One region of the Streptomyces sp. NPDC051684 genome, then DNA from elsewhere that is predicted to be linked to it. Evidence: riboswitches for the same ligand, from Rfam matches in the RefSeq annotation. Region 1 holds a riboswitch; the other holds the start of a gene.
The links. Region 1 has a riboswitch for cobalamin ahead of ACIA8D_RS27615 (FecCD family ABC transporter permease). Riboswitches for the same ligand answer to the same signal wherever they lie in the genome.
Positions count from the first base shown of each region.

Region 2: linked by a shared signal. The riboswitch ahead of ACIA8D_RS40060 (prenyltransferase/squalene oxidase repeat-containing protein) and the one ahead of ACIA8D_RS27615 (FecCD family ABC transporter permease) in region 1 are both predicted to bind cobalamin.

Region 1 covers NZ_JBITCS010000025.1:26,379-29,780, reverse strand. The annotation lists gene ACIA8D_RS27620 (hypothetical protein) at 310-474, opposite strand; cobalamin riboswitch at 909-1,043, shown strand; gene ACIA8D_RS27615 (FecCD family ABC transporter permease) at 1,149-2,237, shown strand; gene ACIA8D_RS27610 (ABC transporter ATP-binding protein) at 2,310-3,071, shown strand; gene ACIA8D_RS27605 (ABC transporter substrate-binding protein) at 3,103-3,402, shown strand, end outside.
Region 2 covers NZ_JBITCS010000065.1:12,737-16,138, reverse strand. The annotation lists gene ACIA8D_RS40060 (prenyltransferase/squalene oxidase repeat-containing protein) at 1-1,694, opposite strand, end outside; cobalamin riboswitch at 1,827-1,959, opposite strand; cobalamin riboswitch at 2,064-2,137, shown strand; gene ACIA8D_RS40055 (hypothetical protein) at 2,262-3,402, shown strand, end outside.

The sequences.
Region 1 (3,402 bases):
CGATCGTGAGGCGCATGGTCCCGTGCTGCCCGCGACCCCAAAGACGGTGGAGCGTCAGGACGATCGGATAGTGCGCGAGTTCGGCCAGCCCAACCGCGCCGGTGTCGGTCCCCTCATGGCGTACGGATGGATACAGGGGCCGACATCCATCCGGCTGCTCGACCCTCGGCCACCGCTGGAAAAAGTCGGGTCTGCCGCGACACGGAGGTTACTGCGGCAGACCCGACTGCAGATTACGTCCAAACCGCACCTAAAGGACGGCAAATACTCGGACGCCAGTGCCACCCAAGCGTCTGGGGAGCGGCTTTCTCAGACCGTGGCGCGGCCTGGGACGCACTCCATGATCAGGTCGGCGTTGCGGGCGAAGCGGATGACCTTCTCCCCCGGCTCGGACCGCTCCGCCGTCAGCAACGGGCAACGAACAACTTCTGCACAAACGAATGTGGCGAGCAGCGCCAACGTGCTGGTCGCCACGGATATCCGGTATCCGAGAACACAAGATCCGGACCATTTCCGGACCGGCCCCCGACCGGGGGCCGCACCAACTACCGTTTCGCCTGGTCAACATGGGTGCAGCTGCTGTGCCGCCAGCAGACGAAGAATCTCCTATCAGATGTGACACGCTCACCCGGCATCCACTGGGGCTACTCAGTTGGTACGGCCGGAGGATCCCTCTACAGTCGCACCAAAGCAACTCACTGGCCGAGGAAGCTCAGACGGACGCTGCGGTTGGCGTTGCTCGTGTTTGTATCCGCGAAACTCCGTTAGGACAACCGTGAGCGTAACTGTCGCGCTGCCCTGCCCCCTGACGTCCCCTTGTCCGCCGGACGACATCGTCGGCGCATTGGGCCTCCAGTAACTCGGCAGCAGTAGGGCAATGCAGGCAAAGCCCCACCCGGGCGTCACCCCTCACCTCCGCTTGCTACTGTGCGGAGGCCTCTCGTGGGGGAAGCCGGTGAGACTCCGGCGCTGTCCCGCAACGGTGTGCGCGGCCTGGTCAGGCCGTGCGAGTCCGGTCACCCGCGGCAGGCGTGTCGATGTGTCAACCGTTCGCCGTGGACTGCGAACAGGACCGCCAGAACCTCCGGGCTCCTCTGGTGCCCTGTGTGTCGCGCCGCCGGCGCCGACCCGGAGGATGTGCGCCCGCCTTGTCCCGCACCGCCGCTCCCGCCACCCCCTCCGCGTCCGCCGACGCCGCCCGCGGACGTATACCCACGGCCCCGCTGATCGTCGGGCTCATCTGCGTACTCGGCGTTTCGCTGGCGTGCGGAGTCGCGCTCGGGGCGACGGGCGTCAGCTGGGAGCGGGTACTGCGGCTCATGTGGGCGGGCATCAGCGGCGGGAGTCTCGGCACCGACGACGTGGGCGCCTACACCATCGTGTGGGAGATCCGCTTTCCTCGCGTCGTGCTCGCGGCCGTGGTCGGTGCGGGGCTCACCGCGGTCGGCGTCGCGGTGCAGGCGCTGGTGCGCAACGCCCTGGCCGATCCGTTCGTGCTCGGCATCTCCTCCGGCGCCGCCGTGGGCGCCAACGCGGTCATCCTCTTCGGCGCGCTCGCCGGATTCGGCGTGTGGGCTCTCTCCTTCTCTGCCTTCCTGTCGGCACTCGCCGCGACCCTCGTGGTCTACGCGGTGGCCCGCTCGCCGCTCGGGCTGAGCCCGCTGCGGCTCGTCCTGACCGGCACGGCACTCGCCTACGGCTTCCAGGCGGTCACCACCGTCATGGTCTTCGGTGCCGAGCGGGGCGAGGCGGCCCGCTCGGCGATGATGTGGCTGCTCGGCAGCCTGGGCGGGGCGACCTGGCCGAAGATTCCGCTGGCCGCCGCGACCGTGCTGGCGGGCTGGCTGTGGCTCAGGGTGCGGGCAGGGGCCCTCGACGCGCTCTCGATGGGGGACGAGACCGCGGCGGCGCTGGGTGTGCCGCCCGACCGGCTGCGGCGTGAACTGTTCGTCGTGACCGCCGCCGTCACCGGCACGGTCGTCGCCGTGAGCGGGGCGATCGGCTTCGTCGGGCTGATGGTTCCGCATCTCGTACGGATCCTCGTCGGCGCCTCCCACGCACGGGTGCTCGCGGTCGCGCCGCTCGCCGGGGCGGTCCTGCTCGTCTGGGCGGACGTGCTGTCCCGCGTGCTGCTCGCCCCGACCGAACTGCCCGTCGGCGCGGTGACGGCCGCCCTCGGCGTGCCCGCGTTCCTGATGCTCATGCGGCGCGGTGGTCACGCGCTCTCCGGCCGCTGAGTTCGCCGTCCTTTACCCGTACCGACTCCCCCACTGACCACCCGTACTGAAGCTTGCTCTGGAGGACACGACGTGCGACTCGATGTCGAGGACGTTTCGGTCGAGGTGGCGGGCGCACGGCTCGTCGACGAGGTCACCCTCGACGCGCCTGCCGGAACCTTCGTGGGGCTGGTCGGCCCCAACGGCAGCGGCAAGTCGACGCTGCTGCGGTGCGCCTACCGGGCGCGCCGCCCCGACGCGGGCGTCGTCAGGGTGGGGGGCGAGGACGTGCACGGCATGACGCCCCGGGCCGCCGCACGGATGCTCGCCGCGCTGCCGCAGGAGTCGTCCACGGAGTTCGACTTCACGGTCACCGAGGTCGTCGCGATGGCGCGACTGCCCCACCGCGACCGGTCCGCCGCACGCGACCGGGCGATCTGCGAGCACGCCCTGGAACGGGCCGGGGTGGCACACCTCGCCGCGCGCGGCTTCCTGTCGCTCTCCGGCGGCGAGAAGCAGCGCGTGCTCATCGCACGCGCGCTCGCGCAGGAGCCGCGCGTTCTCGTCCTGGACGAGCCCACCAACCACCTCGACATCGCCCACCAGTTGGACGTGCTGCGCCAGGTCCGCGCGAGCGGGCCGACCGTGCTGGCGGCCCTGCACGACCTCAACCTCGCCGCCGCCCACTGCGACCGCCTGCACGTCCTGCAGGCCGGCCGGGTCGTCGCCTCCGGCCACCCGGACGAGGTCCTGACACCCGCACTGCTCGCCGAGGTGTTCGGCGTGCGGGCACACCGCGTGCGCCACCCCGGAACCGGCACCCTGCAGTTCCTCTTCGATCCACTGGCTTCCTGACTCCCTGACGCCTCCTCTGAAAGGTTTCCCCGTGCGCACGTTGCTCTCCTCCGTCTCCCTCGGCCTCGCCACCGCCCTCACGCTCAGCCTCACCGGCTGCGGCGCGCAGATCGCGAAGGACGACAAGTCCGCGAGACCGAAGGCGGTGAGCGTCACCAACTGCGGCAAGAAGGTCACGTACGAAAAGCGCCCGGACCGCGTGGTGACCAACGACGTCGGCATCACCGAGCTCATGTTCGCGCTCGGCCTCGAGGACCGCATGGCGGGATATGTCATGCCCGCGGACAAGGGCACCACCGAAGGCCTCCCGTACAAGGACGCGTACGACGAG
Region 2 (3,402 bases), on a different contig from region 1:
AGTCCGAAGTCGGCGCGGCTCGTCCCGGCACCGGTCGGATAGAACTGGCCCTGCTTGAGCTGGGCGGCACCGATCAGGTAGGCGACACCCTTCTTCAGGTCCGGTCCCTTGCCTGGAGCCGGGTCGCCCGGATCGGTGGTGGGCGGGTCCGTGGTCGGCGGATCGGTCGGCTCGGTCCTCTTGGTGGTGAGGCTGGCGAGGTCAGTGTGCACGCCAGCCAGGATCGCGACCGGTGTCGCGTACAAGGTCGGGTCGGTGGCGTCCTGGTCGAAGCCGAAGCCGCCGCCCTTGAGCTGGGTCCGGGACAGCCAGCCTTCGGCGACGTCCGCTCGCTGCATCTGGCCGAGGGCGCGCAGCCCTTGTGCGGCATAGGCCGTGGTGATCACATCGCCGGCGGTGGAGCCTGTGTAGGCGACGTACGCGCCGTCGTCGCGCTGGGCCTTGGTCAGGTAGTCGCGTGCCTTGGTGACAGCGGCGTCGTGGCCGCCCACCTTTTTCAGGACCAGTGCGATCAGTCCGGTGGTGGCGGCGTCGCCGTCGCAGTTGCCTCCTGGCCGGATGAGGATGCTGGTGAAGCTGCCGTTCGTGCACTGCACCTGAGTCAGGCGGTCCACCGTGGCATCGGGTGGCGTCACGCCCGCTCGCAGCAGGGCGAGTACGGCGCGGGCCTGCTCGTCGGCGTAGTCGACGTTGCGGAAGTCGCCCTTGGCGGTGCAGCCGGGTGTCGGTTCGCCAGATTCCGGACCGGCGGCGCAGACGTTCCCGGTCAGGTCGGCGATCAGATCGCGCCCGCCGACCTTGCGCGGGTCGCCCTCCGTCGACTCGGCCAGCAGAGCCAGGCGGGCGACCGCGGCCGCGTCCGGCGCCTGATCCTTCCCGTCGGGAGCCACGTAGTCGTCCACGTGCTGAGCGAAGAAGGCGGTGATCTTGTCGAGCGTGGCGCTGCTGCCGTCCGCCGCGGCCAGTGCGTAGGCGGTCTCCAGCGTGAGCAGGTAGTTGGGGCTGTCGGCGCCTTCGTCGACGATGCGTTCGCCGTCGGTCAGCTGCGCCTTGAGCCATGCGGCGGCTCCCGCTACGTCGACGTCGCCGGGTGCTCCGGTCGGCCCGCCGCTCGGGTCGGGGCTCGCGCCGCCTCCGGCACGGACGTCGTCGGGGCTGAAGGTGGGCTTTCCCGTGGTGCCGCCGATGTCGGTGCCGCCGTAGACCCAGGCGTCGACGTCACCGTCCTTCAGCTTGCGGTCCATGGCGCCGTACTGGCTGTACGTCCATGTGTCCTGGCCCGGTGAGGCGGTCCAGTACGACCAGTAGGCGGTGGCCGGCGGCGTGAGAACGCAGGAGTCCTTTGACGGAGTCGGGTACTGCGTACCGGAGTTGAAGGATCCGTAGCCGATGCGGCAGATGAACGCGGGACCGTCGTGTTCCGTCCCGGCGGTGGTGAAGCCACCATCGTGCAGGAGCTCGTAGCCGGTGCTGGGGCTGGTGTCACAGCCTCGCTCGACCTTGCCGCCGAAGGGGGCGAAGTCGACGGCCACGATGGCGCCCTTGGTGGCGGTGCAGTCCCCGACCGGGGCGGCGGAGGCGGGCTGGGCGACGCTGACGAAGGCGAAGCACGCGGCGGCAAGGACAAGCAGGCCCGTCAGTGCGGCAGCCAGTGGCCGGAATCGTCTTCGTATGTGCGTTTCTGTGCGCCCCATGGTCTCCACCACGGCCCCCTAAATGCCTGGCCGGCACGGGAGACAAACGTGGCTGACGCCCCAGGCAGCGCCCTCGCAGATGAGGGGCGGCGTTGGAGCGGGTCGCACCACGCCGTAGTCCGCGACGGCGTCTGTTGCTGTGGAACACGCTCCAGGCATTCCGGCTCGCCCAGCGGTGACTGGGCCTACGGTTGCGGGTCAGCGCCGGATTTCGACCGGCTTCCCCTGGAACTACTTGCGTATCAGGGCGGATTGGAACACGGGTTCACAGAAACCGTCAAGGCCGTGCACATCGTGATCACAGCGTCAGGAGAATCGCCCTGTGGCGCGAGCGCTCGAGGCTCGGGTACTGTCCCGCTCTGCCGAGTGGGGGAACCCGGTGAGAGTCCGGGGCTGACGCGCAGCGGTGTGGGGCGGAGGGACCGCTCCGAGCCCGAATGCCCAAGCGGCACAGGTTAGTTGGAAGTCGGTCCACGCGCAGTCGGACGGCGGCCTCCCCCGCCGTGTGCACCCGAGACCGGGGACCGGGCCGGGTCCGGTCGGCGTCCCTCACCTCTGGAGCACGCCATGCCACGTCCCGTTTCCGTCCGTCACGCCGCCATCACCGCGGCTGCGGCCATCGGAGCCTTCGCTCTCACCACACTTCCCGCCGCCGCAACCGCGACGCCGGCCCAGATCGCCACGTCGAAGACGAACGGTGTCGCATACCTCAAGTCCCTGCAGGCTGCTGACGGTTCGTACGCCGGGTCCGGTCTCTCCAACGAGTGGGCGTTCAGCGCGCTCGCCTCCGCAGGCACCGCCGCCGTAGACGTCACGCCGGGCGGGGACACAACCAAGAACGCGAGAACGGTCTACAGAAACCTGCTGTCCACCAGCGGATGGCCGTCCTCCGCCCCCGTCGTCACCGACTACGAGCGCGCCACGCTGAATGCCTACGCCGCGGGCATCGACCCGGCCCGGGTCTCCGCCTCTCGCAACCTCGTGGCCGACATCTACCGCTACTGGCAGACCGCGGAGCCGGGCTACTTCGGCCCGTCCGCCAACTTCAACGGCACCGTCTTCGCCGCGCTCGCTCTGAACGGGGCGAAGACCACGTCCGGGCAGATACGCATCCCCCAGTCTCTGCGGAACGCGATGATCACCCGTATCCGGGCCAACCAGCACAACGACGGCGGCTGGAACTACGGCAAGGCCGAGGGTGATGCCGGGCAGCTCGGGACCGCGAGCGACATCGACATGACCGGCGCCGCGATGGCCGCTCTCTGCGTCTCCGGCGTCCCCAACACGGACACCGACATCGTCCAGGCCAAGACCTTCCTCAAGAACAAGCTGGTCGCCAACACCGGTGCGTTCGACGCCATGTTCGGCGTCAACACCGACTCCAACGGCTGGGCCGTCTCCGGGCTCAACGCCTGCGGCATCAACGCCCAGACCGGCGACTTCCTCACCTCCAAGGGCAAGACGCCGGTCGACTTCCTCATCAGCCAGCAGTTCAACCCGGGCGGCGGCTTCAAGTACCTGCCGAGTGACACCTCTCCCCAGGCATACGCCTCGATCGACGGCCTGCGCGCCGTCGCCGGAGGCGGCTTCACCGCCACACCCCCCGTGCCGTCGACCTCCGGCGCCCCGCAGTGGGTGGGCCAGGGCACCTTCACCTCTGGCACCGCAACCTCGCTGGCCCTGACCGTGGACGACGGCACCGGAAACC